DNA from 3 places in the Methylobacterium oryzae genome. Region 3 is predicted to be linked to each of the others. Evidence: predicted binding sites of a transcription regulator. Region 3 holds the regulator's gene; each other region holds the start of a gene.
What was found. The regulator PhoB, encoded in region 3, activates phosphate uptake and scavenging genes when phosphate is short. The targets are predictions, from matches to a motif close to TGTCATNNANCTGTCAT.

Region 1 (9,552 bases), 2.7 Mb from region 3:
GGGCGTGGCCGCACGCTGCGCGGGCGGGATCGGTCAGGCGCGCGACCGCCGCGACCGAGCGGTCCCGGATCGGCGCCGGGGGCCCCCGAGGTTGCGCGCCGCCGGGATCGGCCGATGCCGACATCCGGTTCAGTCGCCGATCTCAGCGGCCGAAATCAGTGAACGTATCAGTAACCATGGCGGGAATGCCGCCGGTTGCGCGGTGGAGCAAAAAACCTCGCGCTGCCGGACAAACCGCCGGCCGCTCATATTGTATATTATCTGCAACCTCAAGAAACGGAGTGAAATCAACTTGAGGTAGAAATCCCTCGGCTGGCCCGTCGTCTCGGTTTCGTCCCGCAAAGCCCGCGCGAGCGGGCCCACCGGAGACGGGGCACGAGGATCGGGACGCCCTCCAACAGCGATGTCTCAGATGGACCACCTCACCGACCACCGTTCAACCTTCATGCTGGAGAAGGTCGGCGCGATCGTCGCGGCCTACGTCTCGCGCAACGCGATCGAGGTCACGGCACTGCCGGCGCTGATCGACCAAGTGCACACGGCGATCGCGGTGCTCCGCTGCGCGCCGTCGGAGTTCGGCGGGGTCGGGCTGAGCCAGTCGCAGGTCGATGCCTCGATCCAGCAGGACGGCCTGATCAGCTTCATCGACGGCCGGTCCTACCAGACTCTGAAGCGCCACCTCACCGCGCACGGCCTCACCCCCGAGCGGTACCGGGCGAAGTACGGCCTGCCGGCCGACTACCCGATGGTGGCCCCGGGCTACGCCGCGCGGCGCTCGGAGATCGCCCGGGCGATCCAGCTCGGCCACAAGGCGGCCTGAGCGATGGCGCCCGACGCTTCCGCGGATCCGGCCCGGGACCGCGCGCCGGTACCGGGGGCGGCGCGCACGAGCGACGCCCTGAGCCGCATCGCCGGCATCCTCGACGTGCCGGTGGCGAGCTTCTACCCGGATGCCGACCGGCCCGACGCGGCCATGACCCAGGCGGCCGACCTCGTCTCGGCCTTCGTGGCGATCGACAGTCCGGCGGCGCGCCGGACCTGCCTGGCCTTCGTGCGGGCGATGGCGAGTTCCTGAAGCGCCGTGGCGCGCTGCGGGAGGCCGGAGACCGGGTCACTTCGTCGGGGGGCGGAGCGCGGTCTCCGGCCCGTCCGGCCGGACCCGCGTCAGAACACGTGGCGCAGGAGGTAGAAGAGAGCGGCCGCGAGGGTGATCGCCGCCGGCAGGGTCAGGATCCAGGCGAGCGCCATGTTGCGCACCGTGGACATCTGGAGGCCCGAGCCGTTGGCCGCCATCGTGCCGGCGACGCCCGACGACAGGATGTGGGTGGTCGAGACCGGCAGGCCGTAGAGCTCGGCCAGCCCGATCGTGCCGGCGGCGACGATCTCGGCCGACGCGCCCTGCGCGTAGGTCAGGTGGGTCTTGCCGATCTTCTCGCCCACCGTGACGACGATGCGCTTCCATCCGACCATGGTGCCGAGACCCAGCGCCAGGGCGACGCAGACCTTGACCCAGCCCGGGATGTAGCGCGTGCCGTCGTTGAGCAGGCCCGCGTAGCGCTTCAGGTCGGCCTTGTCGGCTTCCGAGAAGTCCGCCCCGGCGCCCGGCAGGACGCGCACCGCGTCGGCGGCGAGGTACATGTCGCTGCGCAGGTTCTGGGTCTGGGCGGCCGGCACCGTGCGGATCGCGCCGTAATTCTTCACGCTGGCGGCGATGTCGTTCGAGAGCGCCGCCAGCGCCGCGTAGACGGGCGGCGTGTTCAGCGCCTTGGTCTTGAGCGCCTCCGTCACGGTCCGGCGCGCGGCCGCGGCGTCCGGCACCGCGGCGCCGGGGGCGCGGGCGGAGAACACCGCGCTCGCCGCCGTCGAGGCCTGCACGAAGGCGGGCGTCGTGTCGTCCGCCATGGTGCGGTTGAGCGCGTAGGCGGTGGGGGCGGCGCCGATCAGGATCAGCATGATCAGGCCCATGCCCTTCTGCCCGTCATTGCCGCCGTGGAAGAACGAGACCAGCGTGCAGGTGAGGATCAGCAGGCCGCGGATCCACGGGGGCGGCGGCGCCTCGCCCGCGGGCGCCTCGTAGAGGTCCCTGCGGCGGACCGTGACCTTCAGGGCGAGCAGCAGCAGCGCCGCGAGCACGAAGCCGCAGACCGGCGAGAACAGCAGCGCCTTGAACACGTTGAGCGCCTGGGTCCAGTCGACGCCCGCGGTGCCGTCGCCGCCGTTCATCAGCTGGTTGGCGAGGCCGACGCCGAGCACCGAGCCGATCAGCGCGTGGGACGACGAGTTCGGCAGCCCGAACGCCCAGGTCCCGAGGTTCCAGATGATGGCCGCCAGCAGCAGCGCGAAGATCATCGCGTAGCCCGCGTGCGAGCCGACGTTGAGGATCAGCTCGACCGGCAGCAGCGTGACGATCGCGTAGGCCACGGCGCCCGAGGACAGCATCACGCCGAGGAAGTTGAAGACGCCCGACCAGATCACCGCGACGAGCGGCGGCATCGAGTGGGTGTAGATCACCGTGGCGACCGCGTTGGCGGTGTCGTGGAAGCCGTTCACGAACTCGAAGGCGAGGGCGATCAGCAGGGCGAGGCCGAGCAGCGCGAAGGCGCCGTAGGCCAGGGGCGCCTCCCCGACCGCGTTCATGTCCGCGATGAGGCTCACCACCGCGTAGCCCAGGCCCGCCACGAGGACGAGCAGGAACGCCACCACCCCGCCGAGATGCATCCCGTGGTCGAGGCGCGGGCCGCCCGCCTTCCGGCCTCCCACCGCTCCCGACGGCATCACGGCGGTATCGGACATGAACCCTCGCGCGGAATCTTTCGTGGTGAGCGGGGATTAAAACCGCGCGGTGACGGTTGGGTGACGGCCCGCGACGCCGCGCGTCGGCGAGCGTGTCCGAGTGCGTGTCCGAGAGCGTCGGGCGGCGCTGTCACACGCCTGACGCGGTCCGGCCGCTAGCGGACCGGACCGCTCGCCCGATCGCACGAGGGATCCGCATGATTGACGCCACGGTGCCGGCCCTGTCCCTCGGCGCGCTCCTGGCCGTCGTCCAGATCGGCAGCATCGCCGTCGCGGCCCGGCGCCTCGGCCGGGACCACGGCCCGTCGCGGTTCCCGGACGGCGCGCCCGTCTCCCTGGTCCGCCCCCTGCGCGGGGTCGAGGCCTACAGCGAGGAGATGCTCCTCCGCAGCGTCCGCCTCGACTACCCGTCCTACGAGCTGATCTTCTGCGTGGCCGACCCGGCCGACCCGATCGTCCCGATGGTGGAGCGCCTGATCGAGGCCCACCCGCACGTGCCCGCCCGCCTGATCCTCGGCGACGAGCGCGTCAGCGCGAACCCGAAGCTCAACAACTGCCTGCGCGGCTGGCGCGCCGCCGCCCACGACTGGGTGGTGCTCGCCGATTCCAACGTCGCCATGCCGCCGGACTACCTCCAGCGGCTGCAGGCGGCGTGGCGCGCCGATACCGGCCTCGTCTGCTCCACCCCGGCCGGCGCCCGCCCGGGCAGCTTCATGGCGGAGGTGGAGTGCGCCTTCCTGAACACCCTGCAGGCGCGCTGGCAATACGCCGCCGAGGCCTTCGGGCTGGGCTTCGCGCAGGGCAAGAGCATGCTCTGGCACAAGCCCTTCCTGGAGGCGCAGGGTGGCCTCCAGGCGCTCGCGGCCGAGATCGCCGAGGACGCGGCCGCCACCAAGCTCGTGCGCGCCGCCGGCAAGCGGGTCCACCTCGTGGCGAGCCCGTTCGAGCAGCCGCTCGGCCCGCGCGGCTTCCGGGAGGTCTGGGCGCGGCAGCTGCGCTGGGCGCGCCTGCGCCGCGTGACCTTCCCGCTGTTCTTCGCCCCCGAGATCGGCAGCGGCGTCCTGCTGCCGGCGCTCCTCGTCGCCCTCTGGGCCGGAAGCCTCGCGGGCCTCGCGGGCGCTGCCGGCCTCGCCGCCCTGTGCTATGCCGCGGAGCACCGGCTCGCTCTCCGCGCGGGCTGGCACCGCTCGCCCCGCACGCTGGCCGCCTTCCTGGCGCGCGACGCCCTGATCCCGGCGATCTGGGTCGGCGCCTGGATGCGGAGCGCCATCGTGTGGCGGGGCAATGCCATGGACGTGCGCCCCCGGCGGGCCGCCGACGCGCGCACCTACGCGCCGACGGCCTGACCGCCCGGCGATCGGAGGCCCTGACGTGTCGCGCCGCTACGCCCTCTACTGGCTGCCCGCCCCGGATTCGCGCCTCGAAGGCTTCGGCCGGGCGATCCTCGGCACCGACAACGTCGCCGGGCTGCCGGTCCCGCACCCGGAGGGGCTCGGCGATCTCGCACCCGTCACGGCGGGCGCGCGGGTCTACGGGTTCCACGCCACCCTCAAGGCGCCGCTGCGCCTCGCCCCGGGCACCGGGGAGGCCGACCTCGTGGCCGCCGCCCGCGCCCTCGCGGCCGCGCACCCGCCGGTGGCGGTGGGGCCGCTCCGGGTCGCCGCCCTCGGGCCGTTCCTCGCCCTGGTGCCGGAGACACCCCCGCCGGAACTCGGGCTCCTCGCCGCCGAGTGCGTCGCCGCCCTCGACCCGTTCCGGGCACCGCTCACGGAGGCCGAGCGCGCCAAGCGCCGGCCGGAGCGCCTCGACCCGCGCGGCCGCGCGCTCCTCGACCGCTGGGGCTACCCCTACGTGTTCGAGGCCTTCCGCTTCCACATGACCCTGACCGACGCCCTGCCGGAGGCGGAGCGCGACCTCTGGCACCGGCGCCTGTCCGAGGCCTACGCCGCCGCGGGACCGGAGCCCCTGCGGATCGACGCCGTCAGCCTCCTGACCCAGGACGGGTCGGGACCGTTCCGGCTCCTGGCGCGCCTGCCCTTCGGAGAGGCCCGTGGTTGACCGCCCCCTCGGCCTCGAACCCGCGCTCGATCCGAGCGCCCGGGTCGTTGACAGCCGCCTCGGCCGCTACACCGAGGTCGGCGCCCGCACCCGCCTCACCGAGACGACCCTCGACGACTATTCCTACATCGGTGAGGACGGCGAGGTGATCTACACCGCGATCGGAAAGTTCTGCTCGATCGCCGCCAGCGTGCGGATCAATCCCGGCAACCACCCGATGGAGCGGGCGTCGCAGGCGCACTTCACCTACCGGGCGCGCGCCTACTGGCCGGAAGAATCGGACGAGCCCGCCTTCTTCGACCGGCGCCGGGCGAGCCCGGTGGCGATCGGCCACGATGTCTGGATCGGCCACGGCGCGGTCGTCCTGCCCGGGCGCACGATCGGCACCGGCGCGGTGGTGGGGGCGGGCGCCATCGTCACCCGCGACGTCGAGCCCTACACGATCGTCGTCGGCAATCCCGCCCGGCCGGTCCGGCGCCGCTTCCCCGAGGCGGTCGCGGACCGTCTGACCCGCTTGGCGTGGTGGGACTGGGACCACGAGCGCCTGCGCCGGGCGCTGCCGGATTTCCGCGGGCTGCCCATCGAAGCATTCCTGGAGCGCCACGAAGATTAAGTCGGCTATCGAAAAGCCGAGATGCTGCGCCGGCAAATATAATCGTCCCGAATACGTCATCCAATCGTCGTCAAACCGGCGTCTACGTGCGGCCGTTCCCCGGCGGATGGTGGCATGCTGGTTATCGAGGATCTCACGCGCCAGTACGGCGACCGACGCGCCGTCGACGGCGTGTCGCTCCGGATCGAGCCCGGCAGCTTCGTCGGGGTGATCGGCCGGTCCGGTGCCGGCAAGTCCACGCTGCTGCGCCTCATCAACCGGCTGGCGGATCCGAGCTCGGGGCGCATCCTCCACGACGGCCGCGAGGTCACCACCCTGCGCGGCCGCCCGCTGCGCGAGTGGCGCACCCGCTGCGCCATGATCTTCCAGCAGTTCAACCTCGTCGGCCGGCTCGACGTTATGACCAACGTGCTGATGGGGCGCCTCAGCCACGTGCCGACCCACCGCGCCCTGCTCCGGCAATGGTCCGCCGAGGACCGCGCCATGGCCCTCGCCGCCCTGGAGAGCTTCGACATGGGCGAGTTCGCCGGCCAGCGGGCCGACGGCCTGTCGGGCGGCCAGCAGCAGCGCGTCGCCATCGCCCGCGCCCTCGTGCAGGAACCCGAGATCCTGCTCGCCGACGAGCCGGTCGCCTCGCTCGACCCGCGCAACACGCGGCTCGTGATGGACGCGCTCGCCGACGTGAACCGGCGCTACGGCATCACGGTGCTGTGCAACCTGCACTCCCTCGACCTCGCCCGCGCCTACTGCGACCGCCTCGTCGGCCTCGCGGCCGGGCGGGTCGTGTTCGAGGGCGGCCCCTTCGACCTCACCGAGGACGTGGCGCGCCGGCTCTACGGCCTGGAGGCCGGCGAGGTGCTGGACGATTCCGCGCAGCGCGAGGCGGAGCAGCGGGCCGCGATGCCGGGCCGGCCCGGTCACGTGCCGGCGCGGCCGGTCCGCGAGGCCGCCCTCGGCGCCTGATCCGGGCCCCGGGCCCCAACGAACACCGCCAGAGCGCACCGCCAGAGCGCACCGCCAGAGCGCACCGCCAAAATGCACCGTCTTGGAAACGCCCGACCGGCCTCCGGCCGGCTGAACCTCGCCGACGCCACGAAGGACGACCCGATGATCACCCGACGCACCCTCGCCGCCGCCGCGGCCCTCGCCCTCCTCGGCCTGCCGGCCGCCGCCCAGGACTGGAAGGCCCAGTATCCGGAGCTGACGCTGGGCGTGATCCCGGCCGAGAACGCCTCGGGCACCGCCGACCGCTGGGCGCCGCTCACCGCCTACCTGACCAAGACGCTCGGCGTGCCGGTCAAGCTGCGGGTGGCGAGCGACTACGCCGCCGTGATCGAGGGCCAGCGCGCCGGCAACATCCAGATCGCGTGGTACGGGCCGGCCTCGTTCGCGCGGGCCGTGATGACCGGCGTGAAGATCGAGCCGATCGTCAACCAGAAGCACGAGACCGGCGCCTCGGGCTACTATTCGGTGGTCTACGTGCTGGCCTCCAGCCCCTACAAGACCGTCGAGGATCTCAAGGGCAAGAACCTCGCGCTGGTCGATCCGAACTCCACCTCCGGCAATCAGGCGCCGCGCTTCTTCCTGAAGCGGGCCGGCTACGACGTCGAGAAGTTCTTCGGCAAGACCTTCTACGCGGGCAGCCACGAGAACGCCGTCCTGGCGCTCACCCAGGGCACGGCCGACGCCGCCGCCAACCTGTGGAATTCCGAGACCGACACGATGGTCACCCGCATGGCCGCCAAGGGCATGCTCAAGAAGCCCGACGGCACGCCGATGCAGCAGTCGGACTTCCGGGTCGTGTTCAGGTCCGACTTCCTGCCGGAGGGGCCCTTCGCCGTGCTGGCGAGCCTGCCGGACGACCTGAAGGCCAAGATCCGCGACGCCTTCGTGGCCCTGCCGAAGGCCGACAAGGCCGCGTTCGACCGGCTCTCCGACGGCAAGGACCAGGATCTCACGCCGGTGACCCTCAAGGATTACCAGCCGATCATCGACATGCTGCGGTTCAACGACGAGCAGCGTCGGAAGTCCTGATCCGGAGCCGCCCGCCTTGCGCGGTCTGACACCCCTGTCGCCGGAGCGGGCAGCCGCCCTCTCCGGCCTCTACGCGGCGGCGACCGGCGAGGCCCGCCGCCGCACGCTGGCGGGCTTCGCCCTGGTGGCGGCGCTCGCCGTGGTCGCGGGCCTGATCGCCGAGGTGCGGCCGCTGGTCTTCGCCGAGAACATCGGCAAGTTCACCGCCTACATCCAGCAGATCCTGCCGCCGATCAGCCTCGAGCACCCGCTGGAGGACGTCCGCGCCTGGTACTGGGGCCTGCCCAGATGGCTGGGCCTGCTGGGCGAGACCCTGCTCATGGCCTATCTCGGGACGCTGCTCGGGGGGCTGGCGGGCTTCGCCCTCAGCTTCGTGGCCGCCGCCAACCTCGTGCGGTCGCGCGTGCTGCGCGTCGGCGCCAAGCGCCTCCTGGAACTGTGCCGCACCGTCCCCGAGGTCGTGTTCGCGCTGATCTTCGTCATCGCCTTCGGCCTCGGCCCGATGGTGGGCGTGCTCGCCATCGCGATCCACACCACGGGCGCGCTGGGCAAGCTGTTCTCCGAGGTGGTCGAGAACATCGACATGCGGCCCGTCGAGGGCCTGTCGGCCTCGGGCGCGACCTGGGTCCAGACGGTGCGCTTCGCGGTCTTGCCGCAGGTGCTGTCGAACTTCGCCTCCTACGCGCTGCTGCGCTTCGAGATCAACGTGCGCGGCGCCGGGGTGATGGGCTTCGTCGGCGCCGGCGGCATCGGCCAGGAATTCCTCGTGGCGATCCGCAATTTCTACTACGCGGACGTGAGCGCGATCCTCGTGCTGATCATCCTGACCGTCTTCTGCATCGACCTCGTCACCGAGCGGGTCCGCCACCGCCTGATCGGCGCGGAGCACGCCCGATGAGCGCGCGTCCCGAGACCCTGCGGGCGGCGGCCCGGGCCGACCTCGGCCGCCTGCGCGCGCGCTACCCCGCGCAGTTCCGCGCCGACTGGCCGGGGCGGGCGCGGCTCGCCGCCCTGCTCGTCGTCCTGGTGGGGCTCGCGGCGCTCGGCTACTGGCGCCTCGACTTCTCGGTGGCGCGGATCCTCCACGGGCTCGGGCGGCTCGGCACCTTCGCGGTGCTGATGCTGCCGCCATCGCCGGAGGGCCAGTTCTGGACCTTCCTGCACGCGCTGGGCGAGACCCTCGGCATCGCCTTCCTGGGCACGCTGACGGCGGCGATCCTCGCCTTCCCGGTGGCGTTCCTGGCGGCGCGGAACGTCGTGCCCAACCCGTTCGCGCGGTTCGCGGTCCGCCGCGGCCTCGACGTGATGCGCTCGGTCGACGTGCTGATCTGGGCGCTGATCTGGATCAACGTCGTCGGCCTGGGCCCGTTCGCCGGGGCGCTCGCGATCGCGTGCTCGGATTTCGGCGCGCTCGGCAAGCTGTTCTCGGAGGCGATCGAGACCTGCGACAAGCGGGCCGGCGAGGGCGTCGTCGCTTCGGGCGGCTCGGCGCTCCACCGCATCCGCTTCGGGCTGATCCCCGGGGTGCTGCCGGTGCTGGCGAGCCAGGTTCTCTACTTCTTCGAGTCGAACACCCGCTCGGCGACGATCATCGGCATCGTCGGCGCGGGCGGCATCGGCCAGTACCTCACCGAGCTGATCCGCGTGCTGGAGCTGCAGCAGGTCGCATTCCTGGTTCTGATGATCCTCGTGACCGTGGCGGCGATCGACTGGGTCTCGACCCGCCTGCGCCGGGCGATCATCGGGCCGGCGGCGCGCTGAGGGAGGCCTCGGCTTTCCGGCATCACGCGCGGAGCGCAATGACCCAGGGTCGCGCTGCCCCGGGTCGCTTCGCTCCGCTCGCGAGGACGGAGTGCCGAGGCCCTCGCGCGGACATCGCGCGGAGGTCGCGCGGAGGTCGCGCGGAGGTCGCGCGGACATCGCATCACCCGCCGATCACCAGCTCCACGCGGTCGGCGGCGAACAGGGTGCGGTTCGCCTGGATCGGCACGCCGGCGGGATCGATGTTGACGCTCGACACCACCAGCACGACCCGCGCCGGCGCGATGTCGAGG
Region 2 (9,552 bases), 1.9 Mb from region 3:
GGGCGAGGATAAGGTCGTGGTCGCGCAGGCCCGCGAGGTCCGTCGGGGCCGGGCGGCGCTCCAGGTAGGCGGGGGCGGCGTAGAGGGCGAGCGCCAGGGTCGCGAGGACCATCGCGCGGTAGCCGGTCTCCTCCGCGCCGCCCAGCCGCAGGGCGAGGTCGATCCGGTTGGCCGCGAGGTCGAGGCGCGCGTCGGTGTTGAGCATCTCCACGGTGATCTGCGGGTAGGCGGCCCGGAAGCTCGCGACGATCTCGGGCATCACCTCGATCCCGAAATCGATCGAGGTCGTGATCCGCAGGTGCCCGGCCGGCACCGTGCGGGCGTCGCGGGCGGTCTCGGTCGCCTCGTCGAGGAGCGTCAGGCTCTCCTGGGCCTTGGCGTAGAAGGCGAGGCCCTCGGCGGTCGGCGAGACCGCCCGGGAGGTCCGGGCCATCAGCCGGACGCCCAGAGCCCGCTCCAGGCGGGAGATCCGACGGCTGACGCTGCCCTTGGTCTCCTGCAGCGTCGCGGCCGCGGCCGTCACCGTGCCGAGATCCACGACGGCGCAGAAGGCCCGCACGTCGTCGAGCCCGCCCCGGAAGGTTTCCGTTCTCGCAACCATGCGGTGCCGGATAGCAGGCTCAACCGGTGCCGTGAACGGGTCTACACGGCGGCTGCGGCGCAGCGAATCGCGCTCGGCCGTCTGCTCTGCAGGAGACACCCTTGAAGTCGATTCTCGCCTCCGGCCTGCTGGCCCTGCTGGTCGCCGCCCCGGTCGCCACCCCCGCGCTGGCCCAGACCCCACCGACCCGCGACCCGGCGCAGATCCAGGCCGGCACCTACGCGGTCGATCCCGGCCACACCCAGGTCGGCTGGCGCGTCTCCCACATGGGCTTCTCGAACTACGCCGGCGGCTTCTCGGACGTGTCCGGCACGCTGGAGCTGCAGCCGAAGAACCCGGCCGCCGCCAAGCTCTCGGTGAAGATCCCGGTCGCCTCGGTGACGACGACCAGCGCCAAGCTCACCGACGAACTCAAGGGCGACCAGTGGCTCGACGCCGCCAAGTTCCCCGACATGACCTTCGTGTCCACCAAGGTCGTGCCGGCCGGCAAGGACCACGCGAAGGTGACGGGCGACCTGACGCTCCACGGCGTGACCAAGCCGGTGACCCTCGACGTCACCCTGGTCGGCGCCGGCGTGAACCCGCTGAGCAAGAAGTACACGGTCGGCTTCGAGGCCACCGGCACGCTCAAGCGCTCCGAGTTCGGGGTGAAGACCTACGTGCCGCTGATCGGCGACGAACTGCACCTCACCATCGCGGGCGCCTTCGAGAAGCAGGACTGACCTGGGAGAATCCGCCATGGCGCGAGGGGTTTCCGCGCGGCGGTACTCCGCCGTGGCGATCCTGCTGCACTGGGCGAGCGCGCTGGGCGTGCTCGTCCTGATCGGCCTCGGCCTGACCATGACGCACGCGGCCCTGGCGCCGCTGCGCCAGTTCCAGCTCTACCAGTGGCACAAGTCGGTCGGGATCACCGTGTTGGCGCTGACGGCCCTGCGGGTCCTCTGGCGCCTGACCCACCGGCCGCCGCCGCACCCGGCCGGGATGCCGGCGCGGGAGCGCCGGGCGGCCGCGGCGGCCCATCACCTGCTGTACCTGCTGCTCGTCGGGCTGCCCCTGACCGGCTGGGCCGTGGTCTCGCTGTCGCCGTTCAACATCCCGACGGTGCTGTACGGGATCGTGCCCTGGCCGCACCTGCCGCTGGCGGCCATCGTCCCTGACCCGGGCTCCGCCGAGGCCGTCCTGAAGCGGGTCCACGCCCTGGGGGCGTGGTTCCTGGCGGCCCTTCTCGCCGTCCACGTGGCGGCGGCCCTGCGCCACCACCTCCTCCTCCGCGACGACGTGCTGCGCCGCATGCTGCCGGGGCGCCGGGCGTCGACTGCCCCCAATGTGGAGCCGACCCGATGAACGCGCGTCACCTCTGCCTGCTGGCGGTTCTCCAGGCCGTCACCTTGCCGGCCGCCGCCGCCGATTGGGCGGTGGATCCGGCCAGGAGCGCGATCCGGTTCTCCGGCGTGCAGGTCGGCGTCCCGTTCACCGGGCGGTTCGAGCGGTTCAAGGCCGACATCGATTTCGACCCCGCCAAGCCCGAGGCGGGGCGCGCGCTCGTGCTGGTCGACCTCGCCAGCGCGCGGACCGGGGACGTCCAGCGCGACGAGGCCCTGCCGCAGAAGGACTGGTTCGACGTCAGGGCGGCGAGCGAGGCGCGCTTCGAGGCGACCCGCTTCGTCGACAAGGGGCAGGGCGACTACGCGGCCGTCGGGACTCTGACGATCCGCGGCACGAGCCGGCCGGTGACGCTGCCGTTCCACCTGACCCTCGAGGGCGGCGCGGCGCACGCCGCGGGGCGCGTCGGCCTGGTCCGCACCGAGTTCGGCGTCGGGCAGGGTGCCTGGGCCTCGGGCCAGTGGGTGGCGCTCGACGTCGGGGTCGAGGTCGACATCGTCGCGACGGCGCGGCCGGCCTCCGGCCACTGAGGTTGGCTCGGGTCGGATCCTTCGGACGTCACGCACTCCGTCATCGCGAGCGCAGCGAAGCGACCCAGGGCAGCGCGCCCTCCATGAGTGTGGCGCGACTGGATCGCTTCGCTGCGCTCGCGATGACGGCGGCCGGGCGTCGGAGGCCGCCCGGTCCCGGCCCGCTACCCCGGCCGGTCCTCCGACCCGGTGCCCAGCGCCCGCTGGACCATGACGCTGTCCGACCAGTGGCCGTACTTGAAGCCCACCGCCCGCAGGTAGCCGACCCGCTCGAACCCGCAGGCCTCGTGAAGCCGCAGGGAGGCCGCGTTCTCGGCGTCGATGTAGCCGATCATCTGGCGGTAGCCGCCCGCCGCGCAGGCCTCGATCAGGGCCGGCAGCAGCCGCCGGCCGATCCCCGCGTGCAGGTGGTCGGGATGCACGTAGATCGAGTGCTTGAGGGTGTAGCGGTAGGCCGGCCGCTTCCGGAACGGCACCGCGTAGGCGTAGCCCGCCACCGCGCCGTCCCGGTCGGCCACGAGGTGCGGCAGGCGCTTCTTGCGCATGGTCTTGCGCCGCCGCTTCAGGTCGTCGGGGAGCAGCCGGTCCTCCTCGGCGACGCTGACATCGGTCACGCCCTTGCCGATATGGTGCTCGTAGATCGCCACCATCGCCTCGACATCGGCGTCCGAGGAGGCGCGGATGACGATGTCGGGGCAGGACCGGGCCGGGAGCAGGCCGGGCGTCTCGGCCTCGATCTCCATCAGGCGCCCTCCCGCGCCACGTAGGTGTGGAAGCGGATCCGCCCGTCCGGGTCGACCTCGCGGTAGACGCCCTGGATCTCGGCCTCGAAGCCCGGGAACAGGTTGGCGGACGCCTCGAACATCTTGAAATAGTCGAGCATGGGCTTGGCCCGGTCGTCCAGGCGCTCACCGGGCAGCACCGTGCCGATGCCCGGGGGGTAGACCAGCATCAGCGTGGTGGCGATCCGCCCCTCGGCCTCGGCGATCGGCACGTAGTCGACCTTGTTGCGCGTCAGCAGCTGGGCGGCCCGCTTGGGCGGCAGCACCATCTCGGGCAGGTGCTCGGGAGCGAACTGCCGCCGCTGCAGCGTCGAGGTGCCGGCCTCCCGGTGGAAGGCGTGGAACTCGCCGCAGAGGTCGCGCAGGCGCACGCCCCGGTAGCGGTTCGGCCGGCGGTTGACGAATTCCGGCATGGCCTCCTCCAGCGGGACGTTGTCGTCGTGGAGCCGCTTGAAGGCGACGAGGCCCGAGATCAGCGTGCCGGCCTTGGAGGATTCCACCCCCGGGGTCAGCAGGAAGAGCAGCGAGTTCAGGTCGTTCTTCTCGGCGACGATCCGGTTCTCACGCAGGTATTGCGCCACGATCGGCGCCGGCACGCCGTGCTGGGCGTAGGCCCCCGTGTGCCGGTCGAAGCCGGGGGTCAGCACGGTGAGCTTGTTCGGGTCGGTGATGGCGTAGCCCGGCGCCACATGGGTGAAGCCGTGCCAGCGCGCGCCCGGCTTCAGCTCCCAGTGGCGCGGCGTCGCGGCGAGCTCGTCCGTCGGCACGCTCTCCCACGGCACCTCCGCGCCGTCGACGTTCACCGTCACGTCCGGCACGAACGGGTCGAAGAACCAGCGCCGCGCGGGATCGCGCTCGTTCTCCTCGAACTCGCGCCGGATCGCCCGGACCTTCTTGCGCCACTCGATCCCGAGCCGGATCGTGTCGTCCCACAGGATCATGCCCGAGCGCCCCTTCATCATCTGGGCGCCGACGTCGAGGGAGGCGAAGAGCGGGTAGAAGGGCGAGGTCGAGGCGTGGACCAGGAAGCTCTCGTTGAGCCGCTTGTGCTCGACCCGCCGGGTCTGGCCGCGGATATGGCCGTCGCGGGTGTGGATCTGCGAGGCCTGGCTGAAGCTCGCGAGCTGCTTGTGGGTCGATTGCGTGGCGACGATGCCGGGCGAGGTCTCGTCGAGCCCGGTCAGCCCCATGGCGAAGCGCCTTGCGTAGAGCGGGTGGAACTTCATGAAGCCCGCCCAGGCCTCGTCGAACAGGATGTAGTCGCAGAGGTGGCCGATCTTCTCCAGGATCTCCTGGGCGTCGTAGATCGTGCCGTCGTAGGTGCACTGCTCGATCACCGCGACGCGGAACGGCCGCTCCTGGCGCCACGCCTCCGGGTCGGTCACCAGCGGGTTGCGGCGGATCTTCTCCCGGATCCGGGTCTCGTCCAGGGCCTCGTGGAAGATCGGCCCGATCAGCCCGTAGGCGTTGCGGTCGGTCTCCAGGAAGATCGGGATGCCGCCGCCGAGGAACAGGGCGCCGTGGTGGGCCGCCTTGTGGTTGTTGCGGTCGAACAGGACGAGGTCGTCCTCGGCCACCAGGGAGGACAGGACGATCTTGTTGGAGGCGGAGGTGCCGTTGAGGACGAAGTAGGTCTTCTCCGCCCCGAAGATCTTGGCGGCCTCCTTCTGGGCCTTCAGCGCCGGACCCTCGTGGGTCAGGAGGTCGCCGAGGTCGAGGACCGAGTTGTCGAGGTCGTCGCGGAAGATCGCCTCGCCGAGGTGCTCCACGAAGATCCGGCCGATCGGCGACCGGTTGTAGAAGATGCCGCCGTTGTGGCCCGGGCAGGTCCAGAGCTGGTTGCCCTTCTCGGCGTAGTCGACGAGCGCGCCGAAGAACGGGGTCTTGAGGGTCTCGGCGTACTGCGTGACCCGGCTGACGAGGCCGCGGGCGATGAATTCCGGCGTCTCCTCGGCGAGGAAGATGTAGCCGTCGATGAAGTCGAGGAGCTCGACCGGGATATCCTCCAGCCGCTTGCGGCGGACCATGATGACGATCGGCATCTCCAGGCCGCGCCGGCGCATCATGTCGATGAGGGCGGCGGCCTTGCCGTCGAGGCCGCGCTTGCCCCAGTCGACCACGAGGCAGCCGACCGCCGCGTCGGTCTGGACCGCGATGGCCGCGTCCTCCACCCGTCGGGCGCGCACCACCTCGAAGCCGCGCTGCTCCACGGCCGCCACGATCTGGTTGACGCGCGCGCCCTCGAGATCGTCCGGGTCGAAGGCCGGGGCGCACATCAGGACCGTGAAGCGACGGTGGAAGTCCATGGAGCCCTCTCTGGCCTCGGATGCAGCGGGTGGCTTTCCGGCCCGTCTGCGACGATTGCATGACACGGCGCGCGGCGGGCGGTCGCGGTCCGGACGAAACACCGTGAACCGGGCCGGCCACGACCGCCGCGCCGTCAGGATCGGCCGCGGGTCCCCTCTCCCGTGCGGGAGAGGGACAGGCTGAGGGGTGAGACCTCACCGGATGAGGCTCCCCCTCGAATCGCGTCGATCGGGTGCTTGATCCCGAAGCCTCTCGTCCCTCACCCCAACCCTCTCCCGCACGGGAGAGGGGGGACCATCACACCCCGCGGCGCCGCTCCCAGACGGCCGGGTTGACCAGCCCGCCCGGCCGCCGGCCGGCGAGGGCGTCGACCACGCGGGCCGCGGCGGTCTCGGCGGTGCGGATCAGGGCCGCCCCGGTGGAGCCGCCGACATGGGGCGTCAGGATCGCCCGGGGCTGGCGGGCCAGCGGGTGGTCGACCGGCAGCGGTTCCTGGGCGAAGACGTCGAGCCCGGCGCCCGCGATCGTGCCCGCCGCCAGCGCCTCCACCAGGGCCGCCTCGTCGATCAGGCCGCCGCGGCTGGTGTTGATCAGGAAGGCCTCCCGCTTCATCCGGGCGAGCTGGTCCCGGCCGATCAGGCCGCGGGTGCCCGGGGTCAGCGGCACGTGCAGGGAGACGATGTCGGACTCCGCCAGGAGCGCGTCGACCGAGGCGGCCCGCAGGGCGCCGGCATTGGCGAAGTCCGCGTCCGGGCGGCTCGGGCCGTAGGCCAGCACCCGCAGGCCCAGGGTGGCGCCGAGCCGGGCGGTCGCCTGCCCGATCGCCCCGAAGCCGACGAGGCCCAGTGTCAGGCCGGCGAGCTCGATCAGCCGGGCGGTGAACTTGAAGCTGTCGTCGCCGGCCCGGACCGAGCGGTCGGCCTCCGGCAGGGCCTTGGCCAGGGCGAAGATCAGCGCCAGCGTCTGCTCGGCCACCGAGACGGCGTTGGCGCCGGGCGTGTTCACCACCACGATCCCGGCCCCGGTCGCCTCGGCCGTGGCGACGTGGTCGGTGCCGGTGCCGTGCACCCCGATCACCCGCAGGGCCGGCGCCGCCGCGATGGCGCGGGCCGGGAAGCCGGTGTTGCGGGTGATGACGGCGACGCAGTCGGCGACCTCGCGCGCCAGCGTCTCGGGATCGGTCCCGCTCGCCGGGCGCGGCTCCAGGCCGGCCGCGCGCAACCGGTCGAGGCCCGCCGCGTGGATCGGCTGGACGATGAGGCACGGACCGGTGATCACGGGAGAAGACCTCTGCACAAGAGGAGGGGTGACAAGCACGTTTCGCGCCGGGCCCGTCTAGGCGGGGTGGGCAACCCTGGCAACCGGGCGCCCCGATCGCGGCGCCGCGGCCGCCGGTCGGCGCTCCCGCGGGCCCGTCGGGATCCGGTGGTCGCGCGGTCGAACGCCCCGGCGGCCCGACCGGCCGCGCACGATCCACGGGAAATCGCGGCCGGGTCCGACCTCGGCGGCCTCGTCCGGACCGATGATCCCGGCCGTGCGCCTCGGCCGAGCTGTGGCCCGGCCCTCCGTGAAATCGTCGCCCCGATCGCGCGAAGATGGTCGCGTCATTGATAAACACGACGTCCTGAAATACATCTATGTATATACGAAAATAAATATCGACAATGTTCGATCAGCGATGCGATCGCACTGTAGAATTGTAATTACTCCAAATGTATTTTTGACACATGTAGAGATATTTGCTGCCTTGCTCCGTGATTCGGAGCCATCGTCACGACAATGCAGTCCCACGACTTTTCAGTACCTGTTTCCGCAAGGAACCGGCGCCGGCGGCGCGCGGCCCGGCCGGTTCTCCCGATGGCTGTCCTGCTGGGCTTCGTCGGTTCCGGGCCGCACGCCGCCCGCGCCGAGGAGGCCGGGGCCGGCCGGGACGTCCAGCTCGACGAGCTGTCGGTCGCGAGCGCGGCCGCGCCGCGCGGCCCGGTCCCGGCCTATGCCGGCGGTCAGGTGGCGCAGGGCGGGCGCCTCGGCCTCCTCGGCGATACCGAGACCCAGAAGGCGCCCTTCAGCATCGCCAGCTACACCGACACGCTCATCCGAGACCGGCAGGCGCGGACGGTGTCCGAGACCCTGGTCCTCGACCCGTCGGTGCGCGCCACCCAGACCACGGGGGCGCCGTTCGACTCCTTCTCCATCCGGGGCTTCCCGTCCAACGAGAACACCAGCGGCGAGGTCGCCTTCGACGGGCTCTACGGCGTCGCCCCGAGCTTCCGCATCTTCACCGACTACGTGGAGCGCATCGAGGTTCTGAAGGGGCCGTCCGCCGCCCTCACGGGGGTGTCGCCGAACGGCGCGGTCGGCGGCGTGGTCAACATCGTCCCCAAGCGCGCCGGCGCGGACCTGACCCGCGTCACCCTGGATTACGGCTCGTCCGCCTGGGGCGGCAGCCAGGTCGACGTCGCCCGCCGCTGGGGGCCTGGGCGGGAATGGGGCGCCCGCGTCGTCGGCAGCCTGCACGGCGGTGCCACGCCCTTCGACCGCCAGACCGAGACGACCGGCGTCGGGGCCCTGGCCCTCGACTACCAGGGTGACCGGTTCCGCGCGTGGCTCTACCTGCTGGCGCAGACCGACCGCTTCAACGCGCCGCTGCGCCCGTTCCTCCTGCGGGCCGGCGTGCCCGTACCGCGGGCGCCCGACGGCCGCCTGAACCTGACCCAGCCCTGGGAATACTCGGACGTCGACGATCGCGGCGGTCTGCTGCGCACCGAGTACGACCTGACCGATCAAGTCACGCTGTTCGCGGATGTCGGCGGCGGGCAGACAGGCGTGGAGCGCTACTTCCAGTCGGCGCCGACGATCCTCAATGGCCGCGGCGACACGACCAGCACGCCGCAATTCTACGCGCTGGGCGTCGACCGGCTCACCTACGACGGTGGCGTCCGGGCCCGGTTCGAGACCGGCTTCATCTGGCACGCCCTGACCGTGCAGGGCTCCGTGTACGACGAGGCGACGGCACGGCGGTTCTCGCCCGGCCGGGGCGCCTACCTGTCGAACCTCTACGCGCCGACCCTCGTCCCGTACATCGCGCCGATCTACGGCGTCGGCCGGCCCCGCCTGTCCGACAGCACCCTGTCGGGGATCGCGGTGGCCGACACGCTGTCGGCCCTCGACGAGCGCGTCCTGCTGACGCTGGGCGTGCGCCGCCAGCGCGTGGAGGCGCACAACTACGTGTCGAATGTCGGCACGCTCACCTCGTCCTACGACAAGAGCGCCACGACCCCGATGGTCGGCCTCGTGGTGCGGCCCTGGGACTCGGTCTCGCTCTACGGCAACTATATCGAGGGCCTGAGCCGCGGCGACGTGGCCCCGGCGGTGGCGACCAATTCCGGCACGATCCTGGAGCCCTACGTGGCCAGACAGGTCGAGGCGGGCGTGAAGCTCGATCTCGGCCGGTTCGGCGCCACGCTCGGCGCCTTCCGGATCACGAAGCCCGCGGGCGAGCTCGGCCCGCAGGGGCGCTTCGCGGCGACCGCCGAGCAGCGCGTCGGCGGGCTCGAGCTGAGCCTGTTCGGCGAGATCACCCCGCAGGTACGGGTGGTCGGCGGCGTGACCCTGCTCGACGGACGCCTCGTCAGGACGGCGCTCGCCGCCAATCGCGGGAACCGGCCGATCGGCGTGCCGGAGGTCCAGGCGAGCCTGGGGGCCGAGTGGGACCTGCCCGGGTTGCCCGGCCTGACCCTCAACGGCGCGGTCATCTATACCGGGCGGCAGTTCGTCGACCTCGCGAACACCCAGGCCCTGCCGGACTGGGCCCGCCTCGACCTCGGCCTGCGCTACACGACCCGCGTCGCCGAGCGGCCGACGACCTTCCGGGCCAGCGTCCTCAACGTGACCGACGCGCGGTACTGGACCGGGGTCGCCTCGTTCGGCACCTTCTTCCAGGGCGCGC
Region 3 (9,552 bases):
ACCGGGTCGAGTTCTGGGCCCAGACCAATCCCGGGACCAAGCCCGGCCCGATGATGAAGGTCGCCTCGGGCGGCGAGCTGTCGCGCTTCATGCTGGCGCTGAAGGTCGTGCTGGCCGACAAGGGCTCGGCCCCGACGCTCATCTTCGACGAGATCGATACCGGCGTGGGCGGCGCGGTGGCGGATGCCATCGGGATGCGGCTCGCCCGGCTGGCGGCGACCGTGCAGGTGGTCGCGGTCACCCACGCGCCCCAGGTCGCCGCGCGGGCGGAGACGCATTTCCTGATCGCCAAGGCCCCCGTGAAAGGGGCCGGCCGCGTCGCCACGCGGGTCGCGAGCCTGCCGGTCGCCGAGCGCCGCGAGGAGATCGCCCGGATGCTGGCGGGCGCCACCGTCACCGACGAGGCCCGGGCGGCGGCCGCGCGACTCCTCCAGGGCGCCGACGCGTGAACCGGCGTCAACCTTAACCGTTGGTTGAAGGTAATAATTCGTTAACTATTCATCGTGAGAATGCTGTCATCCCGGTACCGCGGCAGGGTTGGGCGGTCGAAGGACGGGAGGAGCCATGAAGCCGTCAGTCGTCGACTCCGATGGGTCTCTGCCCGCGGGACAGCCCCTGAAGCGGGCGGTCGACACCCGCCAGCTCGGCCTCACGCTCCGCACGGTCTACGAGGGCAGCGTCGACACGCAGCCGATCACCGACACGCATGTCGAGCTGCTCCTGCGCCTGCGCCAGAAGGAGCGGGAGCTGCGCCGGGCGGTCTGACCCGGGGCGGCGGCCTCACCAGCGGCGCGCCCCCGGCCGGCGACGGTACTCGGCCGCACGAATCAGCGTCAGCACGCGGTCGAGGCTCACCAGCAGCTCCGCCTCCTCGACGCGCGCCGCGGAGGCCGCGTCCGGGTCGGGGCTGAATTTCTGCCGGGCCTGCGCCAGCGCGAGCGCCCGCTCCACGGCCTCCCGCTCGGCGTGCAGGGCCAGCCAGGCCGGATCGGATTCCGTCGCCGCATCCACCTCGTCGCCGCCCACGATCCGCGCGTCCTTCTGCTGCCGGCTGCCGCTCCTGGCTGAGAGGAACGCGCGAGAGGCCGGAACCGTGCCGCGCCCGGCCGACGCGCGGTGTCGTCCCCCGTGTCGTCCCCCCGTCATCCCCCGTGTCATCCCGGTGTCATCTACTTGTCGTAACCGCCCGGCCATCGGGCGGCCGGCGCTGGGTCTCTTCGGAAGATCGGCCGCAGGGCTCTGCCGCGGGCACGGGCCCGCCGGCGGGGCAGCGCAGGCTCTAGCCCGACGGCAACGGAGATTCCTTTGAGACCCTTCGCTTACGCGCTCGCCGTCGGCCTCGCGACGGTTCAGCTGGCGTCCGCGGCGCTCGCCGCCGATATCACCGGCGCCGGCGCCACCTTCCCGTTCCCGGTCTACTCGAAGTGGGCCGAGGCCTATCGCAAGGAGACCGGCTCGGGCCTCAACTACCAGTCGATCGGCTCCGGCGGCGGCATCAAGCAGATCCAGGCCAAGACGGTCGATTTCGGCGCCACCGACGCGCCCCTGAAGCCCGAGCAGCTGGCCAAGGACGGCCTCGTCCAGTTCCCGACCGTGATGGGCGGCGTCGTGCCGGTGGTGAACATCCCCGGGATCGAGCCCGGCAAGCTGAAGCTCACCGGCGACGTGCTGGCCGACATCTACGCCGGCAAGATCGCGAAGTGGAGCGATCCGCGCATCGCCAAGCTCAATGACGGGCTGAAGCTGCCCGACGCCAACATCACCCCGGTCTACCGCTCCGACGCGTCGGGCACGACCAACATCTTCACCACCTACCTGTCCCAGGTCTCCGAGCCCTGGAAGAAGGAGTACGGCGCGGCCACGACGATCTCCTGGCCGGTCGGTCAGGGCGGCAAGGGCAACGAGGGCGTGACCGCCACCGTCAAGCAGGTTCCGAACGCCATCGGCTACGTCGAGTCGGCCTACGCCAAGCAGAACAAGCTCTCCTACGCCCTGCTGCAGAACAAGGCCGGCCAGTACCCGCAGCCCGACGACAAGGCGTTCCAGGCCGCGGCGGCGAGCGCCGACTGGAAGGCGACCCCGGGCTTCGGCATCTCGCTGACCAATCAGCCGGGCGAGGCGGCGTGGCCGATCACGGCGGCGACCTTCATCTTGGTCCACAAGGACGCCGCCGATCCGGCCAAGTCCGCCGCCGTGCTCAAGTTCTTCGACTGGGCCTACAAGAACGGCGACACGCTCGCCACCGACCTCGACTACGTCCCGCTGCCGGACAACGTCGTCGAACTGATCCACCAGGAGTGGAAGGACGTGAAGGGCAAGGACGGCAAGCCTGTCCTCAACATGTGAGCGTGGCGGGGAGGGGGTGAGAACCTCCTCCCTCGCTTCCGGGAACGCACCGCGCTACCACGCCCCCCTTCGCAGAGAACCGCGGATGCCCGCTTTGACCGAATCGATCGCCCTCGGCCGAACCCGTTCCGCGACCGCGCGGAAGGCGCCGAGCCGGAGCCTCGACACGCTGTTCCGGACCTGCTCGTACGGCGCGGCCCTGCTGGTGCTGCTCGTGCTCGCCGGCATCCTCGGCTCGATCCTGTACGGCGGCTGGCCCGCCTTCCGCGAGTTCGGCTTCGGCTTCCTGACCTCCAGCGCCTGGAACGTCGGGACCGAGCAGTACGGCGCCCTGGTCGCGGTGATCGGGACTGTCGCCTCCGCCTTCCTGGCCCTGCTGATCGGCGTGCCCGTCTCGCTGGGCATCGCGGTCTACCTCACCCAGCTCTGTCCGGGCTGGGCCCGCAAGCCGGTCGCCATGACGATCGAGCTGCTCGCGGCCGTGCCGAGCATCATCTACGGCATGTGGGGCCTGTTCGTGTTCGCGCCGCTCCTGGCGCGCTACGTCCAGATCCCGGTCTCGAACCTCGTGGAGGGCATGCCGATCGTCGGCACGCTGTTCTACGCCCGGGTGCCGTCGGGCGTCGGCGTCTTCACCGCCGGGATCATCCTGGCGATCATGATCGTGCCGTTCATCGCCTCGATCGCCCGCGACATGCTCGACCAGATCCCGACCGTGCTGCGCGAGAGCGCCTACGGGATCGGCTGCACCACCTGGGAGGTCGTGCGCCACGTGCTGGTGCCGCAGGCGGCCGTCTCGATCATCGGCGCGATCATGCTCGGCCTCGGCCGGGCGCTCGGCGAGACGATGGCGGTGACCTTCGTGGTCGGCAACGCCAACCGGCTCTCGGCCTCGATCTTCGACCCCAGCTCGACCATCGCGTCGCGCATCGCCAACGAGTTCAACGAGGCGGACGGCCTCCAGCTGAACGCGCTGATGGCTCTGGGCTGCATCCTGTTCGTGATCACCTTCGTGGTGCTCATCATCGCCCGGCTGCTGACGCGCCGCGTCCAGGCCGCCTGAGGAGCACGCGCGATGGTTTCCTCCAGCACGATCGCCGCCACCGCCCAGCGCCGCCCCGGCCGGGTCCGCCAGGGGCGCCGCGTCGCCGACCGGACCCTGCGCGTCGCCTGCACCGGCGCCACCGTGGTGGGTGCCCTGGTCCTCGGCTCGATCCTGGTGATGCTGATCGTCCAGGGCGTGCGCGGCTTCACGCCGACCCTGTTCACCAACCCGACCCCGGGCCCGGGCTCGGAGGGCGGCGGCATCGCCAACGCCATCCTGGGCAGCCTCGTTCTGACCGGGATCGGCATCCTGATCGCGACGCCGGTCGGCGTCATGGCCGGGACCTTCCTGGCCGAGTACGGGCGCGGCTCGAAGCTGGCCGCCCTGATCCGCTTCCTCAACGACGTCCTGCTCTCGGCGCCGTCGATCCTGATCGGCCTGTTCGTCTACACGCTGATGGTGCGGCCGATGGGCACCTACTCGGGCTGGGCCGGCGGCGTGGCGCTGGCGATCATCGCCGTGCCGGTGATCGTGCGCACCACCGAGGACATGCTGCGCCTCGTGCCCGGCACCCTGCGGGAGGCCGGCGCGGCGCTCGGCGCGCCGCCCTCGACGGTGATCATGAGCGTGACCTGGCGGGCGGCCTCGGCCGGAATCGTCACCGGCATCATCCTGGCTCTCGCCCGCATCGCCGGCGAGACCGCGCCGCTGCTGTTCACCGCGCTCAACAACAATTCCTGGTTCTCGGCCAACCTGATGGGCGGCGTCGCGAACCTGCCGGTGATGATCTACCAGTTCGCCCTCTCGCCCTACCCGAACTGGCAGGGCCTGGCCTGGGCGGGCGCGCTCCTGATCACCACCACCATCCTGGCGCTGTCGATCATCGCGCGCCTCGTGATCAAGCCGCAGGCCTCGCGCTGAGCCCCCTTTCGAGGACACGACGATGAACGCCGCCTCCGCGATCCCCACGGTCGAGCTGAACCGCAACCGCGCCGAAGAGGGCGGCCCCGTGCGGATCGCCGTCAAGGACCTGAACTTCTACTACGGCAGCTTCCACGGGCTGAAGGACGTCAACCTCAACTTCCACGACCGGCAGGTGACGGCGCTGATCGGCCCCTCCGGCTGCGGCAAGTCCACCCTGCTGCGCTGCTTCAACCGGATCTACAGCCTCTACCCGGAGCAGCGCGCGGAGGGCGAGATCCTGCTCGACGGCGAGAACATCCTCAGCCCCTCCGTCGACCTGAACGAGCTGCGCTCGCGCATCGGCATGGTGTTCCAGAAGCCGACGCCGTTCCCGATGTCGATCTACGACAACGTGGCCTTCGGCCTGCGCCTCTACGAGAAGCTGCCGAAATCCGAGCTCGACGGCCGGATCGAGGAATCCCTGCGCAAGGCCGCCCTCTGGGACGAGGTGAAGGACAAGCTCCGGCAGCCCGGGACCGGCCTGTCGGGCGGCCAGCAGCAGCGCCTGTGCATCGCCCGGACGGTGGCGCAGAAGCCGGAGGTGATCCTGTTCGACGAGCCGACCTCGGCGCTCGACCCGATCTCCACCGGCCGCATCGAGGAGCTGATCGAGCAGCTGCGCGACGAGTTCACCATCGTGATCGTCACCCACAACATGCAGCAGGCGGCGCGCATCTCGCAGTTCACCGCCTTCATGTATCTGGGGCAGCTCGTCGAGTTCGGTCCGACCAACCGGATGTTCATGAACCCGACGGAACGCCGCACGCAGGACTACATCACCGGCCGCTTCGGCTAGTCTGCCGGGCCGCTCCGGTCCCGGGACCGCCGCTCGCGTCTCCGGCGCGCCGGCGGGTCCCGCAAGCCTCCCGGAGGGCCGTCCCCGGGACCCCATCGAAGGATCCGCCATGCCCGGCCATATCGTCACCTCCTACGACACCGACCTGGAGAACCTGCGTCGCTCGATCTCGGAGATGGGCGGCGTCGCCGAGAAGATGACCGCGGAGGCGACCGACGCCCTCGTGCGCCGGGACGACACGCTCGCCCAGGCGGTGATCCTCGCCGACAAGCGCCTCGACGCGCTGCAGCGGGACATCGAGGAGCGCGCCGTGCTGCTGATCGCCCGGCGCCAGCCCCTGGCGATCGACCTGCGCGAGACCATCTCGGCGATCCGCGTCTCCGGCGATCTGGAGCGGATCGGCGACCTCGCCAAGAACGTCGCCAAGCGCGTGGTGGCGATCTCCGACCAGGCGCCGGCCCAGAAGATCGTGCTCGGCGTGCGCCACATGAGCGACCTCGCCGAGGGTCAGCTCAAGGACGTGCTCGACGCCTACGGGAGCCGCGACGTCCAGGCGGCCCACGACGTCTGGGAGCGCGACGGCGAGATCGACGCCCTGTACAATTCCCTGTTCCGCGAGCTCCTGACCTACATGATGGAGGATCCGCGCAACATCTCGTTCTGCACGCATCTCCTGTTCTGCGCGAAGAACGTCGAGCGCATCGGCGACCACACCACCAACATCGCCGAGACGATCCACTACCTCGCCACGGGCGAGACGCTGGCGGGTGACCGGCCGAAGAACGACGCGTCGAACTACGCGACCGTGGACGGCGTGCAGGCGCCGTGAGGCGCCGACCCCGGCGCCTTCCTGTGGGCGCGGCCGGGGTCACTCTCCGTGCGGGTTGAGGCGGGGCGGCGCCTCCTGCACCATCCGGGGACCGCCCGCAGAACGAGTCTTCGAACGTGAGCATGCAAGTCCTGATCGTCGAGGACGAGGAGGCCCTGAGCACGCTGCTCCGCTACAACCTGGAGGCCGAGGGCTTCCTGGTGGATTCGGCGGCGCGCGGCGACGACGCCGAGCTGCTCCTGGCGGAGCGGATCCCGGACCTCGTCCTGCTCGACTGGATGCTGCCCGGCCTCTCGGGGATCGAGCTGTGCCGCCGGATCCGGGCGCGCCGGGAGACCGAGCGCCTGCCGGTGATTATGCTCACCGCCCGGGGCGAGGAGGGCGACCGCGTCCGCGGTCTCGGCACGGGCGCCGACGACTACATCGTCAAGCCGTTCTCGGTCCCGGAGCTGCTCGCCCGGATCCGCGCGCTCCTGCGCCGGGCCAAGCCCGCCCACGTCTCGGACCGGCTAGCGGCCGGCGACCTGGAACTCGACCGCACCGGCCACCGCGTCCGCCGCGGCGGCGAGGAGCTGCATCTGGGCCCCACGGAGTTCCGGCTCCTGGAATTCCTGATGCTGGCGCCGGGCCGGGTCTTCTCCCGCGAGCAGCTCCTCGACGGGGTGTGGGGCCACGACGTCTACATCGACGAGCGTACCGTCGACGTCCATGTCGGGCGGCTGCGCAAGGCGCTGAACGGCCCGCGCCAGACCGACCCGATCCGTACGGTCCGGGGCTCGGGCTACGCCTTCGACGAGACCTTCTCGCTGGAGGCCTGAGGCGGCCTCACTGGCCGTCCGGATAGGACTTCGCTCCGGCGCACCGTCATCGCGAGCGCAGCGAAGCGACCCAGGGCGGCGGGACGCCGATGCGCGCGGCGCTGCTGGGTTGCTTCGCTCCGCTCGCAAAGACGGTGGGACGGGCCCGCGAAGATCCGCGCGTCCCGGTCTCCAGGGATTCAGCGCGCCAGCGCCGCGCTCCGGCCCGAGGCGGCCGGCACCGCCTCCAGCGCCGCCAGGACCGTCCCCTCGGTGAGGATCTGCGGCAGCACCTGGGGCTCTCCCGTCCCGGTATAGAGCAGGTAGAGCGGGACGCCGCTGCGCCCGTGCTTCTCCAGGAGGCGGGTAATCTCGGGGTTCTGGTTGGTCCAGTCGCCCTTCATGTAGGTCACGCCGCGCTCGGCCATCGCGGCCCGCACGGCCTTGGTGTTGAGCGAGGTCGCCTCGTTGACCGCGCAGGTGATGCACCACGCGGCGGTCATGTCCACGAAGACGGGGCGGTGCGCGTCGACCAGGGCGTCGAGGCGCGCCTGCGTGAACGGCTCGATCCCGTCGGCGGCGGCCTGCGCGGCCGGCGCGGCGCGGTCCCGGGGCAGGGTGACGGCGAGGGCCCCGACGGCGATCAGCGCCAGCGCGGCGGCGGCCTGCGCGACCCGGCCGGCCCGCGGCGGGGCGGCGCGGCCGTGCTCCCAGGCCCAGGCGGCGAAGCCCACGAGGACGAGGCCGATCAGCGCCGCCAGCAGCCCGCGCGGGTCGACCTGCTGCGCCAGCACCCAGATCAGCCACGCCACGGTGGCGTAGACCGGGAAGGCCAGCACCTGCTTGAGGGTCTCCATCCAGGCGCCCGGCCGCGGCAGCGCCCGCAGGGCCGGCGGCCAGAGGGTCAGGAGCAGGAAGGGCAGGGCGAGGCCGAGGCCGAGGCTCGCGAAGACGGCGAGCGCCACGCCGGCGCTCTGGGTCAGCGCGAAGCCCACCGCCGAGCCCATGAACGGCGCCGTGCAGGGCGTCGCCACCAGGGTCGCGAGCACGCCGGTGAAGAACGAGCCGCTCAGGCCGCCGCGCCGGGTGAGGCCGTCGCCGAGGCCGGCGAGCCGGCCTCCGACATGGACCGCGCCCGAGAGGCTCAGGCCCATCGCGAACAGCAGGTAGGCGAGCCCCGCCACGATGGCGGGCGACTGGAGCTGGAACCCCCAGCCGATCGCGGCCCCGCCGCTCTTCAGGCCGATCAGCGCGGCGGCGAGCGCCAGGAAGCTCGCCAGGACGCCGGCCGTGTAGGCGAGGCCGTGGAGCCGCAGCCGAGCCGGCCCCTCGCCCGCGTGCCGCACGAGGCCGAGCACCTTGATCGACAGGACCGGGAAGACGCAGGGCATCAGATTGAGGATCAGGCCGCCGAGGAAGGCGAAGGCCGCGGCGGTCGCCAGCGTCAGCGCGTCGAAGTCGGCGGCGGCCGGCGCGGTCGCGGGCGGCGCGGTCGCGGCCGGCGCCGCGGCGGCCGGGAGGACCGGCTCGTCGCCGTACGCGAAGGCGAGCCGGCGGGTCCCGGCGGCGTCGACCGCCTCGACCGTCAGGACGCCGGGCAGCGCGGCGGGCACCGGGTTGGTCGGGCTGCTCCGGGCGAGGGTCAGGTGCAGGCCGGTCCCGTCGACGCTCATCACCTGCGCGGCGGCGTTGTCGATCGCCGTCTCGGCGTAGGGGAAGTACGCGGCGTTCCGGACCGCCTCGGGCTTGAGGCCGGCCGCGACGAAATCGAGGCGCAGGGTGTCGCCCTGGCTCGACAGGCTCAGGGGCCAGAGCGCCGGCACGGGGAGCGCGGCGCGGGCGCGCGCGAACAGCGCGGCGTTGGCCGGGTCCGGCTCGGCCTTGCCGACCGGCAGGGTCAGGGCGAGATCGGCCGAGCCGGGCACGCACTCGGTCTCGCAGACGAGGTAAGTCAGCTTGGCCTGGATCCGCACCGGGTCGGCCGGGTCGAGGCTCGGCGGCGGCGTCACCGGGACGAGGAGCGTGACCTCACCCTCGTAGCCGTAGTTCATGAGAGTCGCGATCGGGATGCGCTCCGGCGCCGGCCAGCGGATCGCGCTCGCGTTGAAGCCGGCCGGCAGAGTCCAGGTCACCTCCGGGGGCAAGCCGGAATCGCCCGGGTTGCGCCAGTAGACGTGCCAGCCGGGCTTGACCTGCATCCGCACCGCCAGCGTGAAGGGCTGCGCGCCGGCGACGGCGGCGGGCTCGGCCACGAGGCTCGCGCGCACGAGGTCCGCGGGCGTGCGGAACCCCTGTGCCGCGGCGGCCGAGAGGCTCGCGGCGACGGCCAGGATCAGGAGGGCGAGGCGGCGGATCATGCTGTCCCTTCGCGCGCGGGGCGGTCGCGGTTTCACGCGCGGCGTGTCGGGCTCGGCGCGGGCGTTTCCATGGCGTCCGGTCTTACCATGGCGTCGGGTCTTACCACGGACCGCGTTCGGGATCCCCTGCGGCCGGCTCACTCCTCGAGCGGCGCCGTCGCCCGCTCGAGCCAGTCGCGCGTCGCGGTGTCGAGCCCGGGCGCCAGGGTCTCGCGGACCCTCGCATGATAGGCGTCGATCCAGGCCCGCTCCCCGGGTTCGAGCAGGTCCGGCCGGATCAGCCGGCGGTCGTAGGGAGCGAGCGTCAGCGTCTCGAAGCCGAGCATCGGGCGCTCCCCGCCCGCGATCGCGCGGGCCTCGACCAGGACGAGGTTCTCGATCCGGATGCCGTAGGCGCCGCGGGCGTAGTAGCCCGGCTC

Region 1: a site for PhoB is predicted at 5,519-5,535, ahead of phnC (phosphonate ABC transporter ATP-binding protein). Genes of this name have one in related genera too.
Region 2: a site for PhoB is predicted at 5,651-5,667, ahead of LXM90_RS02315 (Orn/Lys/Arg decarboxylase N-terminal domain-containing protein). Genes of this name have one in related genera too.

Annotation. Positions count from the first base shown of each region.
Region 1 covers NZ_CP090349.1:5,738,391-5,747,942, reverse strand. Annotated here, with positions in the region: gene LXM90_RS27420 (MucR family transcriptional regulator) at 413-820, shown strand; gene LXM90_RS27415 (hypothetical protein) at 824-1,075, shown strand; gene LXM90_RS27410 (inorganic phosphate transporter) at 1,165-2,793, opposite strand; gene LXM90_RS27405 (ceramide glucosyltransferase) at 2,991-4,139, shown strand; gene LXM90_RS27400 (DUF1045 domain-containing protein) at 4,165-4,851, shown strand; gene LXM90_RS27395 (chloramphenicol acetyltransferase) at 4,844-5,464, shown strand; gene phnC (phosphonate ABC transporter ATP-binding protein) at 5,579-6,427, shown strand; gene phnD (phosphonate ABC transporter substrate-binding protein) at 6,572-7,498, shown strand; gene phnE (phosphonate ABC transporter, permease protein PhnE) at 7,515-8,396, shown strand; gene phnE (phosphonate ABC transporter, permease protein PhnE) at 8,393-9,259, shown strand; gene phnF (phosphonate metabolism transcriptional regulator PhnF) at 9,423-9,552, opposite strand, start outside.
Region 2 covers NZ_CP090349.1:482,103-491,654, forward strand. Annotated here, with positions in the region: gene LXM90_RS02290 (LysR family transcriptional regulator) at 1-601, opposite strand, end outside; gene LXM90_RS02295 (YceI family protein) at 703-1,323, shown strand; gene LXM90_RS02300 (cytochrome b) at 1,340-1,945, shown strand; gene LXM90_RS02305 (YceI family protein) at 1,942-2,514, shown strand; gene LXM90_RS02310 (GNAT family N-acetyltransferase) at 2,679-3,257, opposite strand; gene LXM90_RS02315 (Orn/Lys/Arg decarboxylase N-terminal domain-containing protein) at 3,257-5,602, opposite strand; gene LXM90_RS02320 (hydroxyacid dehydrogenase) at 5,901-6,881, opposite strand; gene LXM90_RS02325 (TonB-dependent receptor) at 7,461-9,552, shown strand, end outside.
Region 3 covers NZ_CP090349.1:2,421,270-2,430,821, forward strand. Annotated here, with positions in the region: gene recN (DNA repair protein RecN) at 1-449, shown strand, start outside; gene LXM90_RS11580 (hypothetical protein) at 565-765, shown strand; gene LXM90_RS11585 (hypothetical protein) at 781-1,026, opposite strand; gene pstS (phosphate ABC transporter substrate-binding protein PstS) at 1,306-2,346, shown strand; gene pstC (phosphate ABC transporter permease subunit PstC) at 2,432-3,409, shown strand; gene pstA (phosphate ABC transporter permease PstA) at 3,422-4,312, shown strand; gene pstB (phosphate ABC transporter ATP-binding protein PstB) at 4,335-5,150, shown strand; gene phoU (phosphate signaling complex protein PhoU) at 5,260-5,979, shown strand; gene phoB (phosphate regulon transcriptional regulator PhoB) at 6,102-6,797, shown strand; gene LXM90_RS11620 (protein-disulfide reductase DsbD family protein) at 6,977-9,133, opposite strand; gene LXM90_RS11625 (aminopeptidase P family protein) at 9,271-9,552, opposite strand, start outside.